3 regions of the Limnohabitans sp. TEGF003 genome follow, and region 3 is predicted to be linked to each of the others. Evidence: predicted binding sites of a transcription regulator. Region 3 holds the regulator's gene; each other region holds the start of a gene.
The links. Region 3 encodes FNR, which switches genes on or off when oxygen is low (the NO sensors DNR and NnrR bind a similar motif). Its sites were predicted from a motif close to TTGATNNNNATCAA; they were not measured.
Positions count from the first base shown of each region.

Region 1 (9,874 bases), 1.5 Mb from region 3:
GTCTGGAGTTGTGGCTGTCCCAGCCCGATTGGCGAACGGAGCTGCCCTGGAAAGGCGTGTGGGCCGAGATTGCTCAGCGCATTCAGCGGCAATTGCGGCTCAATGACAAACAGCTGCTCACCAGCGAACAGCGCCTGCAATATTTCCTCCAAGCCATTCAGGCCTCTCCCAACGGGGTGACCTTGCTCGATGCCGAGGGCCGCATCGAGTGGTGCAATGCCACGGCGAGCAACCACCTTGGCCTGGACGCCAAGCGGGATGTGAAGCAGCACATCGTGCATTTGCTGCGTGACCCGGTTTTTTCCAGGTACTTTGCACAAGGCCAACACGATGCTGAAGTCATCATCGATGGGCGGTCCAACTCGCTGATTCAGACACCCAAGCTCTCGGTCCAGCTGCATGCTTATGGTGATGGGCAGCTTTTGCTGCTCAGTCGGGACATCACCTCGGTGACCTTGGCCGATGCCATGCGCCGGGATTTTGTGGCCAATGTGTCGCACGAAATTCGCACGCCCTTGACCGTCTTGAGCGGATTTGTGGAAACCCTGCAAACCCTTCCCTTGAACGAGCAAGAACGCCAGAATTATTTGCAACTGATGTCGGTGCAGGCCGAGCGCATGCAAAGTCTGGTGGCGGATTTGTTGACCCTGTCACAACTGGAAGGCAGCTCGCCGCCCGGTAACCACGAGCAGGTGCCTTTGCCGGAGTTGATGACGCAAGTCGCCGCCGATGCGGCGGCTTTGTCGGCGGTTCTCTCGGGTCAAGAGGGTGACGAGCGTGGTCCCGTCCATGTGCTCAATTTTGACACCCAGGCGGATTGGGCCTTGCTGGGTGTGCGTTCCGAATTGCTCAGCGCAGTGTCGAATCTGGTGAGCAATGCCGTGCGCTACACCCCTGCGGGCGGCACGGTCCATGCAACTTGGGTCAGGACCCCCGAGGGCGCGACATTCTCCGTGACCGATACCGGTCCGGGCATTGCCCCTGAACATTTGCCGCGTTTGTCTGAGCGCTTTTACAGGGTCGACCGCAGCCGCTCACGCGAGACGGGTGGCACAGGTTTGGGCTTGGCCATTGCCAAGCATGTGGTGCAACGCCATGGGGGTGAGTTGCGCATTGAAAGCCAGGTGGGCAAAGGCTCCAAGTTCATGCTGACTTTCCCGGCCAGTCGGGTGGTGCCGTTGAAGGATTGACGGCGGGCATCGCCGTTTGGCAGGCCGTCTGGGTTTGTCGCGCAGGGGTGCCCCAGCGGTATGGCTTAAGAGTCGCTTCAGGTAAGACCTTTAATCTCGAGTTTGAGACGGGATGAAAGGTCGATGCCATGTTGAACTTTAAAAAATGGAGCTGCCCGATTGCCTGGGCGCTTGCCTTCTTGGCCTGGGGCTCAGGCGCACATGCGCTGGAGGCGACGCCCGAGTCGGAACTGCAGCGCTGGCAGCAAGCCGCAGGGCAAGCGGGCGATGCGGCCAAAGGTCAGGTCTTTTTTCAGCAGCGCCATGGCGGCGAGTGGTCGTGTGCGTCCTGCCATGGGCAGCCACCGACCCGCGAAGCCAAGCATGCGGCCACCGGCAAAAAGATCGCTGCTTTGGCCCCGGCTTTCAATGCCGAACGCTTGACCGACAGCGCCAAGGTCGACAAGTGGTTCAAGCGCAATTGCAAGGACGTCTTGTCGCGTGAATGCACACCTGCTGAAAAGGCCGATGTGCTGGCTTATCTGGTGGGTCTGAAATGAGCGGGCTGACGTTTTCCAAATTGCCCGCTGGGTGTGTGTGGTGGGGCGTGTTATGGCTTGAGCTGTCTGCGCCGGTCATGGCCGATGGGCCGCTGATGCCCGCGCAGGTGCCGTCTGTTTACAAACAGGAGTGTGCGGCCTGTCACACGGCCTACCCGCCGGGCTTGTTGCCTGCGGCGTCGTGGCGTCGCATCATGGGTGGGCTGGACCGGCATTACGGCAGTGACGCCTCTCTGGAGCCCGCCCAAGTGCAACAAGTGTCTGCATGGCTCTTGGCCCATGCCGGCACCTACAAGCGCGTGCGAGAAGAGCCGCCACAAGACCGCATCACGCGTTCTGCCTGGTTTGCGCGCAAGCACCGCGAAATCGCACCCGCCGTCTGGCAACGCGCCAGCATCCAAAGTGCGGCCCAGTGCAGTGCCTGCCACACCCAGGCCGAGCAAGGCCAGTTTGACGAACACCAGGTGCGAATCCCCCGTTGACCTGGGCCCCAACCGGCCGTGCAAACGGCAGGGGGTTTTGAACACAAGGAATTTGAAATGATGACCCATGCTTCTCCTGGTACCGCTGCCCGCACTGAGGCGCCCGCGCCAACCCGTCGCACGGTGGATGCGTTCACGCGCACGCTGCACGCTTTGTTGGCGATGAGTTTTTTGGGTGCCTACATCACGGCCGAGAGCGAAATTTTCAGGTTGGTGCACGTGACCCTGGGCTACACGCTGGGCGGTTTGTTGCTGGTGCGTGTGGTTTGGGGTTTGCTGGGGCCGCGCCATGCGCGTTTGTCTGCGCTGCTGGGCAAGTTGCGCGGCTTGGGTGCCTGGCTGCAGGGGCTTGGTCATGGGCTTGGTGGCGTGCAGGCCTCATGGCGTCAGGGGCAAAACCTGTACATGGCCTTGACGGTTGCGGCGGTGTTGCTGGCCATTGTCCCGGTGGTGTTGTCTGGCTACGTCACCTACCAAGAGTGGACGGGTGAGTGGATGGAAGAAGTGCACGAGTTTTTCGGCAACGTCATGTTGGCGGCCGTGCTGGCGCACATCGCCGGGGTGGTGGTCCTCAGTCTGCTGCGTCGCCGCAATCTGGCCACGCCCATGTTGACCGGGCGTGTGGAAGGCGCCGGGCCCGATTTGATCCGATCCAACCAGGGGTGGTGGGCCATTGTGTTGCTTGCTGCGGTTGTGTCGTTCTGGGTGTGGCAGTGGCAGGCCTCACCTCAGGGACAGGGCGAGGGCGTGGCCGCCTGGTTGCACCCTGCACCCGGCAAGGCACAATCGATGCAGAGCGACGATCATGACGATGACGATTGATTTTTCAGACCCCCATTCAGGCTGGACACATGCGCGTTTTATTGGCGGAAGATGACGAGTTGCTGGGCTCCGGCCTGAAAGCCGGTTTGCAGCAGCAAGGCTTTTGGGTGGACTGGGTCCGCGACGGCGTGGCGGCTGAGCGTGAGCTGTTGGCCGGGGTGTACGAAGCCTGCGTGCTCGACTTGGGTTTGCCTCGCCAGGATGGCATGCAGTGCCTGGCGGCGGTGCGCCGCCAAAAAGTCACCACCCCGGTGTTGATTTTGACGGCGCGGGATGGCGTGCCCGACCGCATCGCCGGACTGGATGCTGGTGCCGATGACTACCTGGTCAAACCGGTGGATTTGATGGAGCTGGCCGCACGCCTGCGGGCACTGGTGCGCCGTGCCCATGGCGTCGCAGAGCCCACTCTGGAGGCCGGGGCTTTGCGCCTGGACCCGGCCTCGCGCCAGGTATGGCTGGGCGAGCGGGCGGTCGAATTGTCCTCGCGTGAGTACGAGGTGCTGCACATTTTCATGCTGCACGCGGGCCGTGTGCTGACCCGTGGACAGATCGAACAGCACCTGTACCAATGGGGAACCGAGGTGAGCAGCAACACGGTCGAGGTTCACATTTACAACCTGCGCAAGAAGCTGCATGCGGACGTGATCGAAACCCTGCGAGGCGTGGGGTACATGCTGCCCCAGCAAGTCAAGGCATGAAAGTCTGGCGACCTTCTTCGCTTCAATGGCGGCTGACGCTCAGCCTGTTGGCGGTCACCGGGCTGGTCTGGACTTTGGTGCTGGTCATGACATGGCTCAAAACCGAGCACGAGCTCAGCGAGTTGCTGGACGCCCATCTGGCGCAAACCGCAGCGGTGCTGGCGGTGCAGACCAGCGATGAGCACGACGACGACTTCACCACCGCACCGGTGCTGCACAAGTACCAGCCCCGGGTCGCTTTTCAGGTCTGGCATGAAAAAAAGCTGGTCTTTCGCTCGGCCGAGGCCCCTGTGTCGCCGTTGGCACCTTGGGGCCGAACCGGCATCTCCGACCAGCGGCTCGGTGACCAAGCCTGGCGTGTCTTTGCCACGCCCGGGCGCGAGCGCGATGTTCAGGTCATGGTGGCCGAGTTGCAATCGGCCCGCAACGACATCCTGAAAGCGGGCCTGAAGTCCGCCATCGTCCCCATGCTGCTGGCTTTGCCTGTTTTGGCCTTGCTGATCTGGGGGGCGATTTTCAAGTCCTTCGCGCCGCTTCGCCAGCTGAGCCAGTCGGTCTCGCAGCGCCAGGCCGATGCCCGCGAGCCTCTGAGTGAAGAGGTGTCGGCCGAAGTGCGGCCGCTGGTCAAGGCCCTGAACCGTTGGTTCGAGCAGACGGCCCAGCAAATGGATGGCGAGCGCCGTTTCACGGCCGATGCTGCACATGAGTTGCGAACACCGATTGCGGCCATTCGCATGCAGGCACAAGTGGCGCGTGGAAGCGATTCCGACAGCGATCGCCAGATGGCCCTGGATGCCGTGTTGCGGGGGTGTGACCGTGCCACACGGCTGGTGACCCAGCTCTTGCAGTTGGCCCGACTCGATGCCGATGACGCCGCGCAGGGCGCTGTGGTTTGCGATGCCGTCGCCGACACCCAGGCCCTGTTGGCGGACCTGGGTCCGCAGGCACGTGCCAAACAGCAAGTCTTGAGTCTTGACGCGCCTGCTTCCTTGCATGTGCCCATGCCGCCCGGTCTGGTGGGGGTGTTGGTGGGCAATCTGGTGGACAATGCCCAGCGCTACAGCCCGGTGGGTGCACAGATCCGTGTGCGTTGGGAAGCATCACCAACCCCAAGCCTCAGTGTCGAAGACAGTGGCCCGGGTTTGAGTCCTGCCGATCTGGACCGATTGGGGGACCGTTTCTTTCGGGTCCCCGGCAATGGCGCGGATGGCAGTGGGTTGGGGTGGTCGATTGTTCGGCGCTTGGCCCAGCGCTACCACTTGCAGGTGACGTTGGGGCACAGTCCAGACTTGGGTGGGTTGAGCGTCGTCGTGCGCTGGCCTGCCGTGCCAGCGCACAACTGAGGGGCTTGTGCGCTCAGGTTCAGCCACGGCCCTGGGGTGGGCTTGGCCTTGCGCTCATGGCCCAGTGCAAAACCGAGACGCCGACACCGCTGAGCGCACCTGAAGCGACCGCGGTGAGCCACGGCCACAGCGGCGGGGGCTCAAACTGAAGCGGGCCTGAGAGCCAGGGCCAATGGATGGCCAAAACCAGAAAGAAACCGGCCAAGGCGATCACCCCGTAGGCCACGGCGTTGGGTGTGCGCAAGCTGCGCCAGAACTGACCACCGCCTGCACGGTTGGACAGGATCAAGGCAGCATTGCCGGTGATCAGCGTGATGAACAGCATGGCGCGGATTTGCGCTTCGCTCAAAGCCGCAGTCAAAGCCATCGCATCCAGCGCAGGTGTCCACGGCATCGACCAGAACGCCTCGCCTGCGCCAGGCCACAGCTTGGCAATGGCGTACGTCAGGGCCACACAGGCCAGCACCGCCAGTCCTTGTCCCAAGGCCAGGCCGATGGTCCGAGCGCCAAACAGGGCCGTGCGGGTATCGCGGGGTGCTTGACGCATCACGTTGGCCGGGGCGGGCTCGTTCTCGAAGGCCAGCGAACAGGCTGGGTCGATCACCAGCTCCAGCAAGGCCACATGCAAGGGCAGCATCAGTGCAGGCCAGCCCATCAGCATGGGCACCAAGGCCATGCCCGCGATCGGGATGTGGATCGCAAAGATGTACTGCATCGACTTTTGCAGGTTGCCGAAAATGCGGCGGCCCAAACGGATGCCCCGAACGATCGAGGCGAAGTTGTCGTCCACCAGCACCAGGTCGGCGGCTTCGCGGGCGACGTCGGTGCCCCGTGCGCCCATCGCGATGCCCACGTGGGCGGCCTTCAGGGCCGGGGCGTCGTTCACGCCATCGCCCGTCATGGCCACCACCTGACCCTGCGCCTGCAGCGCCTGCACGATGCGCAGTTTCTGGTGCGGCGAGATGCGTGCACAGACGGTGACGTGGCGCAGCCGCTCGCGCAAAGCGGCGTCATCCAGGCCTTCCAGGACATCACCGGTCAGGGTTTCACCCTCGGGCAGTCCGGCTTGCCGGGCGATTTCGCGCGCTGTGGCAGGGAAGTCGCCCGTGATCACAATGACCTGAATGCCGGCCGATTGGCAGTCGGCCATGGCCTGCGGAATTTCGGGGCGCAAGGGGTCGGTCAGCCCGATCAGGCCCAGCCATTCAAAGTCAAAGTCGTGCGGGGTATCGGGGTAGCTTTGGCCTTCAAATCGGCTATGTGCCACCGCGAGCACGCGCAAGCCCTGTGCGGCCATGTCTGCCACGCGGGCCAGCCAGTGCGCGCGTGCACTCGGGCTCAGGTGGCACAGGTCCATGACGGCTTCGGGGGCCCCTTTGACCGAGACCACATGCGGGTCATCTGGGTCGAACTGCCAGACATGCGACATGGCTTTGAGGCTGGGGCTGAGGGCGTAGGTTTGCACCAGCTGGCCCTCGCCAAAAGCGCGATCGGCCTCGCTCAGATGGTCTTTGCCCATCGCATGGAAGGCGGTCTCCATTGGGTCGAAAGGTGTGGGGGCACTGGCCAGAATGGCGTGCTCGATCAAGGGGTGAAAAGCCGTGGAGAGTGGTGCAGCGGTTGCGGCCGGCGTGGACGACGCTTGGCCCATTGCGGGTGTGCGCCACTGCAGCACCTCGCCAGGCTCTGAGCTGCCAGCCACCCGGGGCACGGCCAGTGCGGTCACGGTCATGCGGTTTTGCGTCAGGGTGCCGGTTTTGTCGGTGCACAGCACACTGATCGCCCCCAGGGTTTCGATGGCGTTGATGTGCCGGGTGAGCACGCCCTCACGCGTCAGGCGACGCGCGCCCATGGCCGGAAACAGCGTGAGGACCACGGAATACTCTTCGGGCAGGATGGCCATGGCCAGCGCGATGCCCGACAGCAAAGCGGGCACCCATTGACCGGTGCGCCAGACCAGGGTCAGCACCATCACCACGCAGAGCACCGCCACCAGACTGGCCAGCACCTGGACCAATTGGGCGGTCTGTTGTTGCAAGGGGGTGTCGGCTTCTTGTACCTGGTCCAATGACAGACCAATTTGTCCGATCTGGCTGCGCATGCCGGTGGCCGTGACCCGCACCTGGCCGCTGCCGCGCACAACAAACGTGCCGCCATGCACGCAGGCCTGGGGTGGCGGCTTGGGCATTGGCGACCCTGAGCCGCCTGGCTGTGGCTCCAGCGGGCTTTTGTCCACGGCCACCGATTCGCCCGTCAACAGGGATTCGTCCATTTGCAGGTTGCTGGCCTGCAGCAGCCAACCGTCTGCAGCCACCCGGTCGCCTTCTGACAGCAGCAAACAGTCGCCTGCCACGACGTCGCTGGCGGGGATCAGCTGTGTTTGGCCGTCTCGCAGCACACGGGCCTGGGCTTGTGTGAGCTGGCGCAGGGCCTCAATGGTAGCTTCGGATTTCCCCTCCTGGTAAAAACTCAGCACCAGCACGGCCAAGACAAAGACCGACAGCGTCAGACCTTCGGTCAGGTCGCCCAGCAGCATGTACAGCAGTGCTGCCGTGACCAGCAAGGCGAACATGGGTTGGCGCAGCATGTCGGCCAGGCGTCGCCAAACGGAGCGACGCGTGCCCTGCGCCACTTCGTTCGGGCCATCCGCGGCCAGCCGCACTTGGGCTTGGGCTGTGGTCAAGCCTTGTGCGGTGTTAAGGTGATCGGGTGGATGATCGATTGCCATGGTCATCGCTCAGTTTGCGGGTGCTCATGCGGGCGCGTTTTGACGCAAGTCAAGTGAAGCCGATGGCCTCGCCCTTTGTCCATCTGCGTTCGCCCTAGGAGGCCCCATGAACCCCAAAATTCAGGAATTTCTGGACCGCATTCAGCAGCTGGAAGCGGCCATTGAGCAAGAAGCCAAAAGCCGCCGACAACAGTGGCAGGCCGATTTTGAAGAACACAAGGTGCGTTTTGAAAAAGAGGTGCTGGCGCAGCAAAAGCGCTTCAAGGAGGGCTTGCTCGGTTATGTGCTCACGGCCGAGTGGCGGCATGTGTTGTGTGTGCCCTTCATTTACCCGGTGCTCTTGCCCATGCTGCTGCTTGACGCGTTTGTCACGCTCTACCAATGGGTGTGCTTTCCCCTGTGCGGCATTCCCCGCGTCAAGCGCTCGGACTATTTTGTGTACGACCGCACGCACCTGGCCTATTTGAACTGGCTGGAAAAAATCAACTGCGCCTACTGCTCGTATGGCAATGGCTTGATGGCCTATGGCCGTGAGGTGGTGGGATTGACCGAAAAATACTGGTGCCCGATCAAGCACGCACGTCGCATGATGCAAACGCATGCGCACTACCACGGCTTTGCCGATTACGGCGACGCTGAAAACTACCGCGCCGAATTGGCCCGTTTGCGGGCCGAACTGATGCAGATGCGAACGGACGCTTCGAACTCAGACCTCTGATGCCGCAGCAGGTGCGGGTGGCCGCAGGAACGACATCGGTTGTGTGCGGATGCGCTGCACAATGGCTTGGCGGATGCGCCCCCGGTTGGCCATGCTGACACTTTGTGAGGTCAAGGCCACGCGGAAGGCCAGGTAAAAACTCACGCCCAGGTTGAGCGGGCCAATCACGAGCAAGCCCGCCAAGGCCCAGCTGAAGGCCGGTGTGCCGAGTGCGGGCAGGCCCAGCGTGAACGCTGCTGCGGCGATTTGACCGGCCGAGAGGGTCACGTGCCGGACGTCCAGACCCAGTCCAAAAAATTGGGCAATGACCGGCACCAGCCCGAGCATCAAGCCCAGCGAGATGTTGGCGGCCAGGCCTGAAACATGGCTTTGCAGATACAGACCCAAGCGTTCTGCCCGCTGCACCCCGATCCAGCGGCGCAGGCGGGGGTGGTAGCGCAAAGCCGAGCCCAGCTGGTGCAGCACAAAAGCGTTTTCCACCCAGCCTGCGACGATGCTGGAGACAAACAGCAGCACGCCTGTGAAGGCGGCGAACAAGGCCGTGGGGCCCAGCAAACTGACCGAGGACAGCACATAACGGGCTTCGGCCTCGTTGGCCATGGGGGCCAGTCCGAGTTGGGTCAGCGCCAGGCAAATCAGCAACACCATCGGCACCACAGCCAGCAGGTTGCCCAAAATGGCCGCAATCTGGGACCGGAACAGGTGAGCCACCTCGTCCACAAAGCCTTGCACGCCTTCGTCGTTGTCGATGGATTTGAGTTTGGCGGCCATGGCGGGCGCTGTCACGGCCGGTTGTTTGGTGGCCACTGTCCAGTGCAGCAGCATGACCAGCACAAACGACATCGCGTAGTTGGTGCCTGCAGCCAGGCCTGCCCAGAAAGGGGAGAGGGCCAGACCCACGATCGCGAATTTGGCCCAGGTGGTCAGGCCGATGACCGCGCCACCGCCCAGTGCCTTGCCCAGCATGCGCCGGTATTCCACAGCGTTGCGGGTGATGTAGTGCTCACCGTTTTCAGCGCTGCGCTGCGCCACTTTTTCGGCCAGCATGTGGCTGTTGGCAGCCCACAGGCTGCGGATGCTGCGGCTGTCGTGGCAGACCTGCGCCAGGTGCGCCAGCAAAGCCAGCATGGCCGGGATGGGTTCGTGCGTGAGCAAGGCTTCCATCAGGTATTTGCAGCGGATCACCAGATGCCGCAACTGCCGCAGCCGGAACACGATGCCCACCGAAATGCCGTGTTCTTGCAGGTGGGCATAGACGGTGTAGGCCGCATGCCTGCAATGGTCCAGTTGCAGCTTGAGGGCTTGTGCGGCCGTTTGGCAGGCTTGACTGTGCGGGCCGTGTTGCTGCAAGGCC
Region 1 covers NZ_AP029225.1:458,029-467,902, forward strand. The annotation lists gene phoR (phosphate regulon sensor histidine kinase PhoR) at 1-1,190, shown strand, start outside; gene ACZ5RT_RS02315 (DUF1924 domain-containing protein) at 1,319-1,729, shown strand; gene ACZ5RT_RS02320 (diheme cytochrome c) at 1,726-2,211, shown strand; gene ACZ5RT_RS02325 (cytochrome b/b6 domain-containing protein) at 2,269-3,033, shown strand; gene ACZ5RT_RS02330 (winged helix-turn-helix domain-containing protein) at 3,063-3,731, shown strand; gene ACZ5RT_RS02335 (ATP-binding protein) at 3,728-5,074, shown strand; gene ACZ5RT_RS02340 (cation-translocating P-type ATPase) at 5,094-7,802, opposite strand; gene ACZ5RT_RS02345 (hypothetical protein) at 7,909-8,520, shown strand; gene ACZ5RT_RS02350 (site-specific recombinase) at 8,509-9,874, opposite strand, start outside.
Region 1: the regulator FNR is predicted to act here: its motif matches at 7,842-7,855, upstream of ACZ5RT_RS02340 (cation-translocating P-type ATPase).

Region 2 (9,874 bases), 1.2 Mb from region 3:
GCTGAACCCTGCCAATTTGGGCGCTTTGCCAGAACCTGAACTGCCCCTCATCACCCAACCCTGGGGCATGGTGGTCGCAGGCGTGGGCGGCACAGGCGTCATCACCATCGGCCAGCTGCTGGGCATGGCCGCACACATCGAAGGCAAGGGCATCGTCACACAAGACTCGGCCGGTCTGGCGCAAAAAGGCGGCGCGACCTGGAGCCACATCCTGGTGGCCAACAGCCAGGACGAGATCCGCACCACCCGCGTGAGCATGGCTGCTGCCGACCTGATCATCGGTTGCGACCCGATCGTGAGCGCCTCCAAGGAAACCACCTTGCGCATGCGTGCAGGCCGCACCCATGTGGCCCTGAACAGCAACAGCACACCCACCGCCGCGTTTGTGAAAAACGGCAACTGGCAAAACCCGGCCGAGCAATGCGTGGCCGAAATCACCGCACAAGTCGGTGTAGAGGGCGTGGGCGCTTTTGACGCCGATGCCCTGGCCAAGCAACTCATGGGCGACACGATTTATGTGAACCCCATGATCCTGGGCTACGCCTGGCAAAAAGGCTGGGTCCCTTTGCGCCGCGAATCGTTGGTGCGGGCCATTGAGCTCAACGACGTGCAGGTCAAAAACAACCTCGCCGCATTCGAGTGGGGCCGCCACGCCGCTTGCCAACTGGATGTGCTGATGAAAGCCATCCAGCCTGCGCAAGTGGTCCAGTTCAAGAAACGTGAATCGCTGGAAGACCTGATCGCCGACCGCATGGCACGCTTGACCGATTACCAAAATGCCGATTACGCCAAGCGCTACCAGGCATTCATCGCCCAGGTTCAATCAGCAGAAGCCCCGTTGGGAAAGAGCACATTGACCGAAACCGTGGCACGTCATTTGTACAAGCTGATGGCCTACAAGGACGAATACGAAGTCGCCCGCCTGCACACCCAAACAGGTTTTCTGGCGCGCATTCAAAACAGCTTTGAAGGTGACTTCAAAGTGCATTACCACCTGGCCCCACCGCTCTTGGCCAAACGCAACAACAAAGGTGAGTTGATCAAACAGAAATTCGGACCCGCCATGTTGACGGGCTTCAAATTGCTGGCCTCATTGAAGGGCTTGCGTGGCACCTGGTTTGATGTGTTTGGACGCACTGAAGAACGACAAACCGAGCGCGCCTTGATCCAGGAATACATGCAGCACATGGGGCAAGCCATTCAAGGCCTGAACCTTGAAAACCATGCTCAGGCTTTGCGCATGGCACAAGTGCCTGAAAACATCAAAGGGTTTGGCCATGTGAAGGAACGCAACATCAAGGCGGCACGGGCTTTGTGGGCTTCTTTGCGGGCGCAATGATTGACGATGCCTCTTTGAACCCGTTGAAAACCATGGACACCCGATCAAGTCGGGTGTGACAGAGTCACAACAAACCAATCTTGGTAAATGCGTCATACCCGCGCATGCGGGTATCCAGGGTGAACGAAGGCATGGACACCCGACCGAGTCGGGTGTGACGAGATCAGATCAGCGCGCGTCAGGCAACTCGATCTTGACTTCCAGCACTTCCAGGTTGTCCTGGCGTTCGAGGTTCACCTTGATGTCCTCAGGGTTGATCTTGATGTACTTGCTGATCACAGCCACCAGCTCGCGTTGCAAGTCGGGCAGGTAGTCGGGCTCGGCGGCATTGCGACCGCTGCGCTCATGGGCCAAGATGATTTGCAGGCGTTCCTTGGCGACGCTTGCGGTCTTCTTCTTTTCACCCAGCAGGAAGGAAAGAAACGACATGGTTCACTTGCCTCCAAACATGCGCTTGAAAAAACCAGGCTTGACCGCTTCCGTGAAACGCATGGGCTTGTCTTCACCCAGGAAGCGGTCAATCACATCCTTGTAGGCCTCAGACACATCGGTGTCGTTCATGTGGATGGCAGGCGTGCCCTGGTTGGAAGCCTGCAACACATTGTCACTTTCAGGAATCACACCCAGCAGCTTGATGCGCAAGATGTCCTGAATGTCTTGCAAGGACAACATCTGACCGTCTTCCACCCGGTTGGGGTTGTAACGTGTGATGAGCAGATGCTCCTTGATCGGCTCCAGGCCTTCAATGGCACGCTTGGTCTTGCTGCCCAGCATACCCAGAATGCGGTCCGAATCGCGCACCGAAGACACCTCAGGGTTGGTCACCACCAAGGCTTCATCGGCAAAATGCATGGCCATCAAGGCACCAGTTTCAATGCCTGCGGGGGAATCACAAACGATGTACTCAAAACCCATGTCGTTCAGATCGTTGAGAACTTTCTCCACGCCTTCTTGTGACAAAGCATCTTTGTCACGGGTTTGAGAAGCCGCCAAAACAAACAGATTTGGACATTGCTTGTCCTTGATCAGCGCCTGGTTCAGGTTGGCCTCGCCTTGAATCACATTGATCAGGTCATACACCACGCGGCGTTCACAACCCATGATCAGGTCCAGATTGCGCAGACCCACATCAAAGTCAATGACAGCGGTCTTGAAGCCTTTGAGCGCCAGACCCGTAGCGAAACTGGCGCTGGTGGTGGTTTTACCCACACCGCCTTTGCCAGAGGTCACAACGACGATTTTTGCCATGGGATTTTCTTTCTTGGACTGAGGTGAATGACAAAGGTCAGGGTTTGAGCGGCGTCACCAGCAATTTGTCGCCATCAGGGCCTGATTGCAAACAAACCTGGGCAGGTCTGCCCAATACCTCTGGAGGTAAAGCGTTTTCGCTGGTGCGGTACACACCTGCGATCGAGATCAGTTCGGGCTCCATGGCCAAGGCAAAAATACGGGCCTCGGTGTTGCCCCGCGCACCTGCGATGGCCTTGCCACGCAAAGTCGCATAAATGTGAATATTGCCATCAGAAATCACTTCGGCACCTGGATTCACCATCGCCATGACCACCAAGTCACGGCCTTTGGCGTAAACCTGCTGACCCGAACGCAAGGGCTTGTCCACGACCATGGCACCTTGGGGTACCACCACAGGTGCTGGAGTTGCTACAGGCGCCTCAGACGGTGATGGGGTGGGGTCGGGTGGTGCAAGCTCCGAAACAGCCACAACGCGCCGAATACGGGCATCTGAGGCATCCACCAGACCCGCTGCCTTGGCCTGATCCCAAACAGCGCCTTCAGCGCCTTTGACTGCCAAGGGCACCAAAGCGTGTTGTGTGAGCACCTGCATGAGGGCAGGAAGATCGATGAAAAAGCCTTCTTCACGGGTGTCCAGAGCTGTCAAATCAATGATCACAGGATCATGGTCGAAGAAACCCGGACTTTCGGCACATTGTTCGCTCAAAGCGCGTGACACGGCTTGAATGTCCGTGGTCTTCAACAGCAAAGCCACCATGGACAGGTCAGCGCTTTTGATGTCGTAACAGGATAAACGTGCTTCTTCTGAAACGATAGCCATGGTGCCGGAAGGTTGGAAAGTGCCAAATCTTAACAGTGCTGTTGTTCTGTCTTATCTCTCTATAGTTTTATATCTTTAAATAGCAGTAGTAGGTAAGCACAGGGCTGTTCTGTGGATAAGCAAAATTTTCTCTTTAAAAACAGAGGCTTGCGTATTTTTCAAGCCTGTGTGTGGGTCTGCTTTTGAGCTGTCTTGTCAAAATGAACAACTTGCGCAAAGCGGATCACGCTGTGGATAAGTGCCGTGTTGCCCTTTTCTTATCCACAGCCTTGTACCAAAACCGCTTTCAGCCCCCAATGGCCCATTGGATGACACCTTTGGCCACAAAACCCAACATGCCAAAAGCCAGTCCGAGAAAAAGCACAAAAGTGCCGAATTTGCCTGCTTTGGATTCCCAAGCCAACTGGATGATGATGAACAGCATGTACAGCATGAAGGCACCAACACCGATGGTCAGGCCAAACCAGGCAAATTGTTCTTCGTTGAAGCCGAACATCACGGTTCACCCTGCCCTGAAAGACGCTCGGGCAAATCCGACACATCCACCATGTGGCGGTAGGCATGCCAACTGCCATGGCCCAGCATGGGCACCACCAGGATCAGGCCCAGCAACAGGGAAAAAATGCCCAGCAAACTGAAACCCAAGATCAGGAATGCCCAAAAAGTCATTTGAAAAGGATGGGTCAACACCGCTTTCCAGCTGGTCAGTACCGCTTGCAACACCGTGACACGCCGGTCCAACAGCAAAGGCATTGAAATCACACTGGAGGCGAACACCGGGACGGCCATCATGCCCCCCAGTCCGACCCACAGCTCAAACAAATGCCCTTCTTTGGCCAATACCACATGGCGCATAAAGTCCATGGGTGTGTGAATGGGGGCGGGGGCCAGCAAAGTGATGAGGGCAGACGAGGTGATGACCCAGCCTGTCGCTGCCAAACCCAACAGCAAGCCAAAGCGAATCAGGCTCCAGTAACTGTCAGGTTCGTGGCGCAAGCGCAGCTGCCATTGCGTCCAGGTGTTCAGCAGCAGCCGAAAATCAACGGTTTCACCTTTTTCCAGGGCGCGGCTCATGGCGTAGAGGCTGGTGGCCAATACCGGAGCCACTACCATGAAGCCGGACAAAGAACCCACCAACAGCCAGAACCGATCATGTGCGATCCAGGCGATGCAGCTGCCCAAAAAGGTCAAAATCAGACCGTGCATCGTGCTCAGCAAAGGGGCCCGCGCCAGATCCTTGAAGCCCAAAGCCAGCCATTGCATGGGCTGGTCTTTCAGCAGGGGCAGAATGGGCGGTAAAAAAAGGCCAGAACGGGTCTTGGCGCTTGGGGTTGGCATGGAATCAGGCATGGGCACAGCTTACCCATCCTCGATCCCTTCAACCTTGACCTGTGTCAAATCCAGAAAGGCAGAAAAAAGGCCACGGGTCAAAGTGGCCTTGTCGTCAATGCTCTAAACAGAGGCGTTCAGTGGTGGTTGTGATGGCCACCATCACGGCCCATTTTGTGGCCCATGCCTTGCATCATCCGTGCAGTTTCGGTATCGAATACTTTTTTCTGTTCTGCATTGAGCGCAGCATAAAAAGTTTTGGTGGCTTCAGCACGTTTTTGCATGTCTGCATCACGTACCGCTTTGTGCGCTTGCATCTGGTCGATGCGCTCGGGCGTGGTCAGCTTTTGCAGCGTTGCACGGTCCAGGTGCGCCATTCTTTGAGCAGGCGCTTGCATGCTTTGCGCAAAAGTGGTCCAAGCATTTTCCTGACCGGCTTCAAGCTTGAGTTTGCCTTTGAGGTCAGACCAATATTTTGCATGCCGCTCGCCCATTTGGGTGCGCATTTGTTCCATGCGTTGGGCGCGTGGACTGTCGGTTTTGGCTTCAGGCACCGTTTGTGCCAGAGCCAGGCCAGAGAGGCTGGCCAACAAAGCGCTGGCGATGAGTGTGTGGCGAATCGATTTCATGGCGAACATCCTTTCAGTGATGGAACGCCTCCAGTCTCGCCGCTTGATGTGTCTGGGGTGTGGCGCGCTTGCTGCGATTTGTAAAGTTCGGTGAACAAGGAGCAATAAAAAATCACGCCACAACGCGGTAGCCTTCATCGGCGATGGCTTTGGCCAGGGCATCGCGTGGCATTTCTGAATCCACTTCGACCTTGTTTTGCGTGCGGTCGACCAGAACTTTGGCTTCGGCGTCCAAAGACAACAAGGCTTTGGTCACAGCTTTTTCGCAATGGCCACAAGTCAACCCCTCAACGGTGAAAATTTGGTTCATGATGTCTCTTTCAGGCATACCCTCATGGGCGTGCTCAAAGCATAGCGCCAAACCACTGCATTGACATGACACAGATCAAGACGGAAGCCCAGAACAGGGAGACCATTCACGACATCGGCATCGGCGGCATGACCTGTGCGTCGTGTGTTGCACGGGTTGAAAAAGCACTTTTGAAAATTCCAGGCGTGGACGCCGCAACCGTGAATCTGGCCACCGAATCGGCCCGGATTGTTGTGCATTCAGCGCAAGCGAGTGATGCGGTTTTGCGCAGGGCTATTCGCGATGCGGGCTATGAGCCCCTGATGCCCAGCGAACGTGAAGAAAGCGAACACGCTTCGCCCTGGACCGGTTTTTCACCTGTGGCATGGGGCTTGGTGTTGTCAACGCCTTTGGTGCTGCCGATGCTGGGCAGTTTATGGGGTCAACATTGGATGTTGCCTGCCTGGGTTCAGTTTGCTTTGGCCACCCCGGTGCAATTCATTTTGGGGGCACGCTTTTACAAAGCAGGTTGGCACGCGCTCAAAGCCTTGACGGGCAATATGGATTTGCTGGTGGCGTTGGGCACCACCGCGGGTTGGTTGTTGTCGGTGTGGTTGTGGTGGACAGCACACCCGGGCCATGAACCTCATTTGTATTTCGAAGGCTCGGCCGTGGTCATCACCTTGGTGATGTTGGGCAAGTGGCTGGAGACCCGTGCCAAACGCCAAACGACCGAGGCCATTCGGGCGCTGCACGCGCTGCGGCCTGACAAGGCCCATTGGCTCAGCGATGAAGGCGAAATTGATGTGCCCGTTGCAGAAATTCTGGTGAATGACCGCATCGTGGTTCGGCCCGGTGAACGGTTTCCGCTGGACGGTGAATTGGTCGAAGGTCAAACTCAGGTAGACGAGTCCATGCTGACAGGTGAGCCTCTGCCCGTGAGCAAGGTGGTGGGTACGCGGTTGACCGGGGGATCCATCAACGGCGATGGTCGCGTGGTGATCCGCGTGAGCGCCGTGGGGCATGAAACGGTACTCTCGCACATCATCCGCTTGGTTGAAGACGCACAGGCCGCCAAAGCCCCCATTCAACGCCTGGTCGACAAAGTCTCCGAAATTTTTGTGCCCGTCGTGCTGGTGGTGGCCTTGGTCACGCTGGGGGTCTGGGTGCTTCAAGGCGCAGGCTTCGAAACGGCATTGATCCATGCGGTGGCGGTGTTGGTGATCGCCTGCCCCTGTGCCTTGGGTTTGGCCACGCCCGTGGCCATCATGGCGGGAACAGGTGTGGCTGCCAAAAACGGCATCTTGATCAAGGACGTCCAGGCTTTGGAATGGGCACATAAGGTGCAAACAGTGGCCTTTGACAAAACGGGCACGCTCACCGTGGGGCAACCCCGAATGGTGCGCCACGTGGTGGCGCCAGGGCAAGATCAGGATTTGGCCCTGACCTGGGCCGCGAGCGTGCAAAGCGGCAGCGAGCATCCCTTGGCCAGGGCGGTGGTGAGCATGGCGACAACTCACAAGCTGAAATTGCTGGAACCCGAAAACCTCACAGCAGTGCCTGGCCGTGGCGTGCAGGCCACATTGGGCGGACGCCAGATGATGCTGGGCAGTCTGCGCTGGTTGCAAGATGAAGGCATGGACAGCAGCATTTGGGCGCAAGACATACAAGCCTTGCTGGGCCAGGGTGCAACGCTGTCGGCTTTGGCAGAACGAACGCCATCGGGTCTGCAAGGCATTTTGCTCATGGCTTTTGGTGACGAACCCAAAGCAGGCGCAGCGCAAGCTTTGGCCGCGCTGCGCGAAAGGGGCTTGAAACTGGTGATGATTTCAGGTGACAACCAGGCTGCAGCCGAAGTCATGGCGCGCCGTCTGGGCCTGCGGCCAGAAGAGGGTGAGGTTTTGGCCAACGTGCTGCCTGGCGATAAGGCCGCCCAGGTTCAACAGCTGCGTGCAGGAGGGCGGGTGGTGGCGATGGTAGGCGACGGGGTGAACGATGCGCCTGCATTGGCCGCCGCCGATGTGGGCATGGCCATGGGCAATGGCACCGACGTGGCCATGCACGCGGCAGGCATCACCCTCATGCGCGGTGATGTGGCGCTGGTGGGTGCGGCGCTCGACATCTCGGCACGCACCGTGGCCAAGATCCGGCAAAACCTGTTTTGGGCCTTTGCCTACAACGTGGCGGGCATTCCGCTGGCCGCGTTGGGCTACCTGAACCCGGTGATCGCGGGTGGGGCCATGGCGCTCAGCTCGGTCAGCGTGATGAGCAACGCCTTGCTGCTCAAACGCTGGAAACCTTGAAATCCGTTTCTTAATTTTGGGAGGTCGCGCCTGCGGCCGAGCGTCTGCAAAGCCAAATCACCCATTCTTGACATGTGTCATGGTGCGCTTGGGCGCCAACCGGCAAACTGAAAGCCTTCAGAAACCGGAAACTATTTTCATGACACAGCACAGCGCGCTTCAAATCATCCGTGACGAACACGCCTCCTTGGCGGCCATGCTCCAGTCCATGCGCATGATGGTCCAACGCGGACCTGCAGACGACCGACGCAACTTCTTTGACGTGCTGCGTGCCATGCTGTTTTACATCGACGAATTCCCGGAGCGCTTGCACCACCCCAAGGAATCGAACCTTTTGTTCCCTAAAGTCGTGAAGCTGGCCCCCAAGGTGATGGGTGCCATCGACAAGCTGGAGCGTGATCACATGAACAGCGAAAAAGCAGCCCGTGACCTGCAGCACTTGTTGCTGGCATGGGAGCTGCTGGGCGCGGGCCGTCGCCAGGCGTTCGAAGAAGCATTTGAAAAATACGTCAGCTTCTATCTGGAGCACATGAACCTGGAAGAGTCCGTGATCTTGCCCGAGGCGCAGCGTTGTTTTTCAGAGGACGATTGGCGCGTGCTGGACGCAGCGTTTGCCGAAAACGCGGACCCGCTCACAGGCCATTACCCACCCACCCAGGCGTTTGAAAAATTGTTCAGCCTGATCGTGACCCGGGCACCTTCGCCCATTGGGCTGGGTTGAGGGGTCGCGGTTTTCAGAACATCCTTTTCAGAACATCCATTTGGTCCCGAGTGTCACCAGGTTTTGCCCCGCCTGGCGACCCACGCTGGCGTCCAGCTGCAACTTGGACAGGATGTTCGTGCGCAAGCCCGTGGCCCAAGTGGGCTTGTCGCGCTGTTGTCCATAGACCTCCACATGGGCGGTGACGTTGCCATAAGCACGCTCCCAAGCCAGCCCCCAAGTGCCGACGCGTTGGCTGCTGGCAAAATCCAGCGCCCCCAAATTGGTGTGCAGGCTGCCCAGGGTCGGGTGGTTGCAGGTCAACAGGGCATTCACATAGCCCATGGACGACTCCCCGGTGGTGCGGGCAGCGCCCAACACAGCACCGACATGGCAGCTGCGTATTCCACTCCTAATTGACCACCCGCGCCAATTCTTAGTGACCACCATTTCCAGTCGGAACTGACCACTCAGTCCAGCCACGTGACCAAAGTTTAAAAGTGTTGCGGTCTTGACCAGATAGACAGACTGACAAAGCCAGTCTGTCTATCCTTCAATTAACTAGATTGCATTTTTTTGCGAGCCATTGTTTTGCGCATGGACTCGCCCTTTGGAGACAGCCGATGGGATTGATGCACCACGCGGTCCAAGATGGCATCAGCCACAGTAGGGTCAGGGAAGAATCCGTGCCATTGGTCGGTTGGGTACTGCGTTGTGATGAGCAATGATCCAGTTCGCATTCGGCGATCAATCACATCTAACAAGAACTGCGACGCATGTTGGTTCATTTCTCCCAAACCCAGATCATCAAGTATCAGCAAACTTGGTTTGCTCAATGACAACTTCAGTGCAGGCAATGAACCATCTAACAGTGATTGGTTGATGGTTCCGTACAGATCGCTGGCTCGGTAAAACAGAACTGGCATTTTCAACCTGCATGCCTGTTGGCCAAAGGCACACGCAAGCCAAGTCTTGCCAACACCTGTTGCCCCTTGAATGATCAAGTTCTGTTGACGGCGTATCCAGTCACAGCTTGCTAGAGAAGCCAACTGTGCCTTGTCTAGGCCACGGTTGACTTTGTACTCAACATCCTCAAAAGACGCTGCTTCGGGCATACCTGCACCCCTAATTAGGCGTTTCAACTTTCGGGCCTCACGCTCGGACGCCTCATAGTCAACAAGCATGGCAAAGCGATCATCAAAACTGACATCATG
Region 2 covers NZ_AP029225.1:3,164,736-3,174,609, forward strand. The annotation lists gene ACZ5RT_RS15080 (indolepyruvate ferredoxin oxidoreductase family protein) at 1-1,339, shown strand, start outside; gene minE (cell division topological specificity factor MinE) at 1,508-1,768, opposite strand; gene minD (septum site-determining protein MinD) at 1,772-2,587, opposite strand; gene minC (septum site-determining protein MinC) at 2,625-3,410, opposite strand; gene ACZ5RT_RS15100 (DUF2788 domain-containing protein) at 3,697-3,906, opposite strand; gene ACZ5RT_RS15105 (DUF2189 domain-containing protein) at 3,906-4,748, opposite strand; gene ACZ5RT_RS15110 (Spy/CpxP family protein refolding chaperone) at 4,877-5,491, opposite strand; gene ACZ5RT_RS15115 (heavy-metal-associated domain-containing protein) at 5,481-5,678, opposite strand; gene ACZ5RT_RS15120 (heavy metal translocating P-type ATPase) at 5,744-7,960, shown strand; gene ACZ5RT_RS15125 (hemerythrin domain-containing protein) at 8,100-8,681, shown strand; gene ACZ5RT_RS15130 (hypothetical protein) at 8,709-9,143, opposite strand; gene istB (IS21-like element helper ATPase IstB) at 9,218-9,874, opposite strand, start outside.
Region 2: the regulator FNR is predicted to act here: its motif matches at 4,795-4,808, upstream of ACZ5RT_RS15105 (DUF2189 domain-containing protein).

Region 3 (9,874 bases):
GTGAGTCAGGTTGCCCAGACCGTGGGCATTGACTCCGCGCACGGCGGCTGCAGCCCCCAACACAAGCTGCAGGCGTTGCAGGCCCTGCAGGCCCAGGGCCACAAAGTGGCCATGGTGGGTGACGGCCTGAACGACGGCCCGGTGTTGGCCGGAGCCGATGTGTCCTTTGCTCTGGGCCAAGCCGTGCCACTGGCCCAGTCCAAATCCGATTTTGTGTTGATGGGCGGCCAACTCGATGTGCTGGTGAGCACTGTCCTGCGCAGCCGCCAGACGATGCGCATCGTGCGGCAAAACCTGTGGTGGTCAGCGGCCTACAACGCCGCTTGCGTGCCGCTGGCCCTGATGGGGTGGTTGCCCGCCTGGGCGGCAGGCCTGGGCATGGCGCTCAGTTCCTTGCTGGTTGTGCTCAATGCCTTGCGGCTGGCACAGGCGCTGCGCGAAGTGACGCCTGCACCCGCACTGATCCTTCAAGCTGCTTGAGGCAAGACCATGGACATCCTGTATTTGCTGATTCCCTTGTCTGTGGCTTTGGTGTTTTTCATCCTGGCCGGTCTCTGGTGGGCGATTGATCGGGGTCAATTTGAAGACATCGAGGCCGAAGGCGAGCGCATTTTGCGTGACGATTGATTTTGATCAAGTGACCTCGGTGTATACCCGGGCAAACTGTGCTGGTAGTTTTTAAAAAGAAGAGGTGAAAATGAAATTTGCCAATATGCAGGCGACGTCCTACAACGACAAGGTTGTCAGGCAATTCGCCATCATGACGGTGGTTTGGGGTGTGGTGGGCATGCTGGTGGGCGTGATCATCGCGGCCCAGCTGACCTGGCCGGAGCTCAATCTGGGCATTTCCTGGCTCAGCTACGGTCGCCTGCGGCCATTGCACACCAACGCGGTGATTTTTGCGTTCGGTGGTTGCGGCTTGTTCGCGGCGGCTTACTACGTGGTGCAGCGCACCTGCAACGTCCGGCTGTTTGGCGAGAAACTCGCGGCTTTCACCTTCTGGGGCTGGCAACTGGTCATCTTATTGGCCGCCATTTCCCTGCCTTTGGGTTACACCAGCGGCAAGGAATACGCCGAGCTGGAGTGGCCCATCGACATCCTGATCACCCTGGTCTGGGTGGCGTTTGCCGTGGTCTTCTTTGGCACCATCGGCACACGCAAGGTGCGTCACATCTATGTGGCCAACTGGTTCTTTGGTGCGTTCATCATCGCCGTGGCTTTGTTGCACATCGTCAACAGCGCAGCGCTGCCCGTGGGCATGATGAAGTCCTACTCCGCCTACGCGGGTGTGCAGGACGCCATGGTCCAATGGTGGTACGGCCACAACGCCGTGGGCTTCTTCCTCACGGCCGGTTTCCTGGGCATGATGTATTACTTCATCCCCAAGCAGGCTGAGCGTCCCGTGTACTCGTACCGCCTGTCGATCGTCCACTTCTGGGCCCTGATCTTCACCTACATGTGGGCCGGCCCACACCACCTGCACTACACCGCGCTGCCTGATTGGACCCAATCGGTGGGCATGGTCTTCTCGCTCATTTTGTTGGCCCCCAGCTGGGGCGGCATGATCAACGGCATCATGACCCTGTCGGGCGCCTGGCACAAACTGCGCGACGACCCGATCCTGCGTTTCCTGATCGTGTCCCTGTCTTTTTACGGCATGTCGACCTTCGAAGGCCCGATGATGTCCATCAAGACCGTCAACGCGCTCTCCCACTACACCGACTGGACCGTGGGCCATGTGCACTCCGGTGCCCTGGGTTGGGTGGGTCTGGTGACCATGGGCTCCATGTACTACCTGATTCCGCGCTTGTTCGGTCAGAAACAGATGTACAGCGTCAAGGCGATTGAAGTGCACTTCTGGACGGCCACCATCGGCATCGTGATCTACATCGCGGCCATGTGGATTGCCGGTGTGATGCAAGGCCTGATGTGGCGCGCTGTGAACGCCGACGGCACCCTGACCTACACCTTTGTCGAGTCGGTCAAAGCCACTTACCCGTTCTATGTCTTGCGTTTGCTGGGCGGTTTGCTCTACCTGATGGGCATGCTCATCATGCTCTGGAACACCTTCAAGACGGTGACTCGGGGGCGTTCTGTTGAAGTCCGCATCCCTACTCTCGAACCTGCACACGCCTGAGGAGAAATCAAACATGGCTCAAAACCAAAAATCAGGCGGCTTGTCGCATGAGAAAGTCGAGACCAACAACTTCCTGATGATCGTGCTGATCCTGGTGGTCTTGTTGGTCGGTGGCATGGTCGAAATCCTGCCGCTGTTTTTCCAGAAATCCACCACCGAACCGGTGCCGGGCCTCAAGCCCTACACCGCGCTGCAAGTGGCCGGACGCGATGTCTATGTGCGCGAAGGCTGCTACAACTGCCACTCCCAGATGATCCGCCCCTTCCGCGCCGAAACGCTGCGCTATGGTTCCTACTCGCTGGCGGGTGAATTCGTCTACGACCGCCCCTTCCAGTGGGGCTCCAAGCGCACAGGTCCTGATCTGGCCCGTGTGGGGGGGCGCTACAGCGACGAATGGCACCGCATCCACCTGACCAACCCGCGTGATCTGGTGCCCGAGTCCAACATGCCCGCCTACCCTTGGCTGGAAAAGACAGCGGCTAACGCCAGCTCCATTCAGGCCCACATGAGCGGTCTGCGCACACTGGGCGCGCCTTACACGGACGAAGAAATCGCCAAGGCCCCTGAAGAGGTGAAAGGCAAGACCGAGCTGGACGCTGTCATCGCCTACCTGCAGGTGCTGGGCACCCACCGCAAATAAGGAACGGCCATGGACATCAACACATTGCGATCCATCGTGACTTTGCTCGCCTTTGCTGCCTTCATCGGCATTGTGGTGTGGGCGTGGTCGCGCCGTAACCAGGCCAGTTTTGACGAGGCGGCGCAGCTGCCATTCCGTCAGGACGACTGAGCTGTCCGCCAGAACTCAAAAAATACCAAGGAATCCCCATGAGTGACTTCATCAGCAATTTCTGGCACTTGTACGTGGCAGGCATCACGCTGGTCAGCATCATCGCCTGCCTGCTTTTGCTGTGGTTCAGCGGCAAGGCCAAGGCCATGACCGCCAACGACAACACCACTGGCCACGTCTGGGACGGTGACCTGCGCGAGATGAACAACCCCTTGCCGCGTTGGTGGGTGGGCCTGTTCGTGATCACCATTGTCTTCTCCCTCGTTTACCTGGCCATGTACCCCGGTGCGGGCAGTTTTGCCGGCAAATTCGGCTGGTCTTCGGCGGGTCAATACGAAACCGAAGTGGCCAAAGGCAACGCCGAAGTGGCCCCCCTGTACGCCAAGTTTTTGGGTATGCCGCCTGAAGAGGTGTCCAAAGACCCGAAAGCCCTGGCCATTGGCGACCGCTTGTTCATGAACAACTGTGCGCAATGCCACGGCTCGGACGCACGGGGCAGCAAAGGCTTCCCCAATCTGGCCGATGCCGACTGGCTCTATGGCGGCACACCTGACGCGATCAAGACCACCTTGGTGCAAGGCCGTGCGGGCAACATGCCCCCCATGGCCGCAGCGGTGGGTGGCCCTGAAGACGTGCGCAACGTGGCCCACTATGTGCTCAGCCTGTCGGGTAGCCCGCACGACTCCCTGCGCGCCTCGCTGGGCAAGTCCAAGTTTGGTGTCTGCGCAGCCTGCCACGGCATGGACGGCAAGGGCAACCACGCCCTGGGTGCGCCCAACCTGACCGACGACATCTGGCTGCACGGTTGGGGTGAAAACGCCATCGTGAACATGATCAACAACGGCAAGGTCAACCAGATGCCCGCCCAGGCCCAGAAGCTGACCGAAGGTCAGATCCATGTGCTGGCCTCTTATGTCTGGGGCTTGTCCAACAACGCCCCGGCGAGCACCACGGTCAGCGCCGCGAAATGATGTCCCCCGTGCAGCAGGCCCGTCCTGCTGCACCCTTTGACCCAAGGTCTGCATTTTGTCCATCCCCGATCAGCGTCCCCCCCGCAGCGTGATCCCCATCACCCCCGTACCCACCGACGGTGATGCGGAACTGGTGTCGCTGTACCAGGCGCACCAAAAAATCTACCCACGCAGTGTGCAGGGCGTTTTCGCTCGCTGGCGTTGGTTGATGGTGGTCATCACGCAATTGGTTTTTTATGGCCTGCCTTGGCTGGAATGGGGGCAGCGCCAGGCGGTGCTGTTCGACCTGGGCGCTCGCCGCTTCTACATCTTCGGCCTCGTCCTGTATCCGCAAGACTTCATTTACCTGACGGCTTTGCTGGTCATCTCGGCACTCTCCTTGTTTCTGTTCACGGCAGTGGCAGGGCGTTTGTGGTGTGGTTTTGCCTGCCCGCAAACCGTTTACACCGAAATTTTCATCTGGATCGAGCGCCAGTTCGAGGGCGATCGATCTGCCCGCATGCGCCTGGATGCCGCACCGCTGAGCTTCAACAAAGTCTGGCGCAAGACGGGCAAGCAGCTCGCCTGGATCGTGTTCTCGTTGTGGACGGGTTTCACGTTCGTGGGCTACTTCACGCCCATCCGCGAGTTGACGGCATCGATCCTGTCGCTGGGCTTTGGCCCATGGGAAATTTTCTGGATCCTGTTTTACAGCTTTGCCACCTATGGCAACGCGGGCTTCATGCGCGAGCAGGTGTGCAAATACATGTGCCCCTATGCCCGCTTTCAAAGCGCCATGTTCGACAAGGACACGCTCATCGTCACCTACGACGAAGCGCGGGGCGAGCCCCGGGGTGCCCGCTCCAAAAAAGCCGATCCCCAAGCCCTGGGCCTGGGTTCTTGTGTGGACTGCACCTTGTGTGTGCAAGTTTGCCCCACGGGCATCGACATCCGCAAAGGCCTGCAGTACGAATGCATTGGCTGCGGCGCTTGTGTGGACGTGTGTGACAACGTGATGGACAAGGTGGGTTATCCGCGCGGCCTGATCAAGTTTTCCACGCAAAACGCGATGGACAAGGGCTGGAACTGGGCGCAAACGGTGCGCCGCATTTTCCGCCCCCGCGTGTTGGTCTACACCGCCGTGTTGTGGGCCATCATCGTCGGTGTCGGGGCATCCCTGTGGCTGCGCCAGCCTTTCAAAGTGGACATCGAACGCGACCGTGCCACTTTGGCCCGCATCGTTGCAGGCGGTCAGATCGAGAACGTGTACCGCCTGCAAATCATGAATGCAGCCGAACACCACTTGAACTTTGAGTTGCAGATCGATGGCTTGCCTGGCCTTAAGCTGGTGGGTGAGCCAGAGGTGCAAGTGGCCGCCACCGAGTCCCGCTGGGTCTCGGTGCGTTTGCAGCTGCCCTATGATGCGGCCGCTGCGGGCTCGCACCCGATCCATTTCCGCATCGCCTCACGCGCGCCCGATGGCCAAGTGGTGGGACAGTTGAGCGAGAAAACCGTGTTCCTGGTTCCCCGTTGATGGGTGACCTCCTTTTCAGAAAGACACACATGAACAACGCACTGCGCAAGCCCCAAGAGGGTCAACCCTGGTGGCGCTTTGGCCTGGTCTGGATGGTGGTGGGCGGCCCGGCCGTGGTGGTCGTGGCGGGATTGGTCACGTTTTACATTGCCGCCAGCAACCCCGACCCGGTGCTTCAGGTGACGCCGCGCAGCGCCATGCAGGAACGCCAGGGCATCACGCATGCTCCAGCCATGCAAGGCCGCAACCACGCGGCCACGGGCGAATTGCCCTCAGCGGTCCAGGCGCCTGCTGCCGCACCGACTCAACCCTGAGGCGAAGGGAGACACCATGCGGGCTCAACGTTGGATGTGGATTGCCTGGCCTGCCTTTTTGGTGGCCGGACTGATGGAAATGCTGGTGTTCGCCTTCGTCGACCCGCGAGACCTGCACTGGTTCGGGCGCGATCTGGACTTGTCCAGGCAAGCGATTTACACCTTGGCTTTTTTCGCGTTTTGGGGTCTGACCATGCTCTCCAGCGCCCTGACCACGCTGCTGGGCATGTCCCCGTTTGAAGTCAACCGCTGCCCGGTAGCGCCGGGCGATCGCCCGGCAGACTGTGCGCAGGGCGGCGTCAATGGCACGCGTTGTTGTTGACCAGACGCTGCAGGCCTTCGGTGTCCAGAATGCGGACATGGCGTTGTTTGACTTCCACCATGCCTTCCTCGACGAATTTGGAGAAAGTGCGGCTGACGGTTTCGAGCTTCAAACCCAGGTAGCTGCCGATTTCCTCGCGCGTCATGCGCAGCACCAGCTCGGACTGGGAAAAGCCACGGGCATGCAGACGTTGCACCAGATTCAGCAAAAAAGCGGCCAGTCGCTCTTCGGCCCGCATGCTGCCCAGCAGCAGCATCACGCCGTGTTCGCGCACGATTTCGCGGCTCATGATTTTGTGCACATGGCTTTGCAGCGCGGTCACCTCGCGTGAAATCTCTTCGATGCGGTCAAACGGCATGACACAGACCTCGGCATCTTCCAGGGCCACCGCATCGCAGGTGTGCTGGTCGTTCACGATGCCATCCAAACCAATGATTTCGCCTGCCATCTGAAAACCCGTGACCTGGTCGCGTCCATCTTCGGTGGCCAGGCAGGTTTTGAAAAATCCCGTGCGGATGGCGTACAGCGAGGTGAACTTCTCGCCGTTGGTGAACAAAGTGGTCCCGCGCTTGACTTTGCGGCGCACCGCCACCAGATCGTCGAGGCGGTTGAGGTCATGCTCGCTCAGGCCCATGGGCATGCACAACTCACGCAGGTTGCAATTGGAGCAGGCGACTTTGATGGCTTGGGGATTCATGGTTGATCTCATGGTTGAGAAATGGATTTGCCTTAGATCAAGTCTTGAGCTTATACCGAAAACGACCCCGAATTTCAGGGTATACCCTGTCTGTGCAGGAAATCCCGGGAAACCGGTAAAGCGTTTGACTTGAGTCAATACAAGCGTGGGGGCAAACAGGCAAAGTCGCACCATTGTTGTGAACACATTCGAATTAAGGGGCAGCCGCATGTCCGTCATCACGCCTGAATTGCTGACACGTTTTGACGTGCCCGGTCCGCGTTACACCTCCTATCCCACAGCGGATCGTTTCGTCGAAGCCTTTGGCGAGGCCGACTATGTGCAAGCCTTGGTGCAGCGTCAATCGGGTACGGTGGGCAAGCAGACACCGCTGTCCTTGTATGTGCACATCCCGTTTTGCGAATCGCTTTGTTATTACTGCGCTTGCAACAAAATCATCACCAAACACAAAGAGCGTTCTGCCGCGTATTTGAAATACCTCGGCAAAGAGGTTGAACTGCACACCCGGCACCTGGGGCGAGGGCAGTCGGTCAGCCAGTTGCACTTGGGTGGCGGCACGCCCACTTTCATGAGCGACGAAGAGCTGCGCCAACTCATGGCCATGCTGCGCGAGCATTTTGAATTCGTGCCGGGCGGTGAATACTCTGTCGAGGTGGACCCGCGCACCGTGGACGACAGTCGACTGGCCGTGCTGGCCGAATTGGGCTTCAACCGCCTGAGTTTCGGCGTGCAGGACTTTGACCCTGCGGTGCAAAAAGCCGTGCACCGCATACAGCCGTCCGAGCAGGTGTTTCAACTGGTTCAAGCGGCTCGCCGCCTCGGCTTCGAGTCGGTCAACGTCGATCTGATTTACGGCCTGCCTCTGCAAACCCCCGAGTCCTTTGACCGCACACTTGAGCAGGTGAAAAGTCTGCGTCCTGACCGCATTGCGCTGTATGCCTATGCGCACCTGCCCGAACGCTTCAAGCCCCAACGCCGCATCCATGCGCAAGAATTGCCCTCGGGTGCAGCCAAAGTGTCCATGCTGTCGCGCTCGCTCGACGCCTTGACCGATGCGGGTTATGTCTACATTGGCATGGACCACTTCGCCTTGCCCGACGACGCCTTGGCCGTGGCCAAAAGGCAAGGGCGTTTGCACCGCAACTTCCAAGGTTACAGCACGCAAGCCGATTGCGACCTGATTGCCTTGGGCGTCTCCTCCATCGGGCGGATCGGCGCGACTTACAGCCAGAACGCCAAGACCATGGAAGAGTACTGTGACCTGCTCGATCAGGGCCACTTTCCAGTGGTGCGGGGCCTGGCGCTCACGCGCGACGACCTGATTCGCCGCTCGGTCATCATGGCGCTGATGTGCCAGGGCCATTTGCAATACGAGTCCATCAACCTGGCCTGGTTGGTCGATTTCAAAACCCTGTTTGCCAAAGAGCTGAGCCAGCTCGAAGACATGCAGTCGCAAGGCCTGGTGGCGCTGAGTGACTCCGGCATCCAGGTCACCGCCATGGGCTGGTTTTTTGTGAGGGGCGTGGCCATGGTGTTTGACCGTTACGTCCAAGCCGACCGCAACCGCAGCCGCTTTTCCAAAATCATCTGATGCCTTGGGGCTTTGGGCATGGCCCGGCCATGGGCTGTGCGCATCGCCGACAATGCGACGCAGATCAACCAGCAGGCAGGGCATGCAAAGTTCTTTGGCCATCACGGCCTTGATGATGGGGGTGTTGGGTGGGCCACATTGTGTGGCCATGTGTGGCGCCGCCTGTGCGGGCCTGGGCCGGGCGGCGGGTGAGCGGCGGGCGCAGGCCTTGCTGGCTTTTCAGCTCGGGCGTTTGGCCGGGTATTCACTGCTGGGCGCGGTGGCTGCAGCCAGCGTGCAGGGCCTGGGCTGGTTGACCACGCAGTCGGCCGCCATTCGCCCGGTCTGGACCTTGCTGCACCTCACGGCGCTGGTGCTGGGCTTGCTGCTCATGCTGCAGGCACGACAACCCGTGTGGCTCGATGCCGCCGCTCGCCGCTTGTGGGCGCATGTGCGAGCCTTCAACAGCCGCTGGGGACGCGCCGCGCCCTGGATGGTGGGCGGGCTGTGGGCCTTGATGCCTTGCGGTTTGCTGTATTCGGCTTTGATGGTGGCCGCTTTGACCAGCCAGCCTGTGGAGGGTGCGGCGACCATGGCCTTGTTTGCGCTGGGCAGCAGCCTTAGCCTGTGGGCTGGGCCCTGGTTGTTTTTGCGCATGCAAACACTCGGTGACGGAGCCTGGGGCATGCGTGTGGCTGGTTTGGCGCTGGCAGGCGTCTCGGCCTGGGCTTTGTGGATGGGTTTGGTGCATGACCAAGCCCCCTGGTGCGTTACACCCTGAAACCAAACCGCACCGGACCAGACAGTTCTTTGACCCTGCTGGCCTTCACAATGCGCGTGTTTCTGTCAGTTGTTTTGACCCATTCCCGGAAAGAGCCCATGACTTTGATTTCCAAGCCTTCCATGGCCTTGGCCCTGATGACCACGCTTTTGGGGCCTGTCGCCTTCGCACAAGGCCCAAACCCATCCACCTCTCAGATGCCTCATGCGGGCCATGCTGTCGCGCATCAAGTCCTGCACCTGAGTGCATCGGCACAGACCGAAGTGGCTCAAGACTGGCTGGTCATGAGCTTGTCGGTTCAAAAAGAGGGCTTGCAAGCGCCTGCGGTTCAAAAGCAGCTCAACGCGGTGCTGTCGGCCGCCTTGGCTGTTGCCAGCCCCATGGCCAAGCCCGGCGCACTGGAAGTGAGAACGGGCGAGATGAACGTTTCACCCCGGTATGGGCGAGATGGGAAGATCAATGGCTGGGCAGGGACGGCGCAATTGGTGTTGCAGGGCCGCGATGCCGAGCAGATCGCCACCCTCGCGGCGCGCTTGCCAGAGATGACGGTCTCGCGGATCGAATGGCGGCTGAGTGCAGAGCAAAAGAATGCGGCCGAAACACGCATCCAGGCCGAGGCGGTCGCACGTTTTCAGACCCGAGCCCAAGCCTTGACGCAGCAGTTTGGCTTCAGCGCTTACACCCTCAGGGAAGTGCGCGTGAACGCGCAAGAGGCCAGTGAGGGCAGTGTCATGCCCCGCATGGCCATGGTGCAGATGGACGAGGCACCCGCTGCTGTG
Region 3 covers NZ_AP029225.1:2,005,112-2,014,985, forward strand. The annotation lists gene ACZ5RT_RS09920 (heavy metal translocating P-type ATPase) at 1-480, shown strand, start outside; gene ccoS (cbb3-type cytochrome oxidase assembly protein CcoS) at 490-627, shown strand; gene ccoN (cytochrome-c oxidase, cbb3-type subunit I) at 698-2,137, shown strand; gene ccoO (cytochrome-c oxidase, cbb3-type subunit II) at 2,151-2,777, shown strand; gene ACZ5RT_RS09940 (cbb3-type cytochrome oxidase subunit 3) at 2,787-2,927, shown strand; gene ccoP (cytochrome-c oxidase, cbb3-type subunit III) at 2,966-3,898, shown strand; gene ccoG (cytochrome c oxidase accessory protein CcoG) at 3,960-5,411, shown strand; gene ACZ5RT_RS09955 (nitrogen fixation protein FixH) at 5,441-5,725, shown strand; gene ACZ5RT_RS09960 (hypothetical protein) at 5,742-6,047, shown strand; gene fnr (fumarate/nitrate reduction transcriptional regulator Fnr) at 6,025-6,744, opposite strand; gene hemN (oxygen-independent coproporphyrinogen III oxidase) at 6,953-8,335, shown strand; gene ACZ5RT_RS09975 (sulfite exporter TauE/SafE family protein) at 8,418-9,095, shown strand; gene ACZ5RT_RS09980 (SIMPL domain-containing protein) at 9,194-9,874, shown strand, end outside.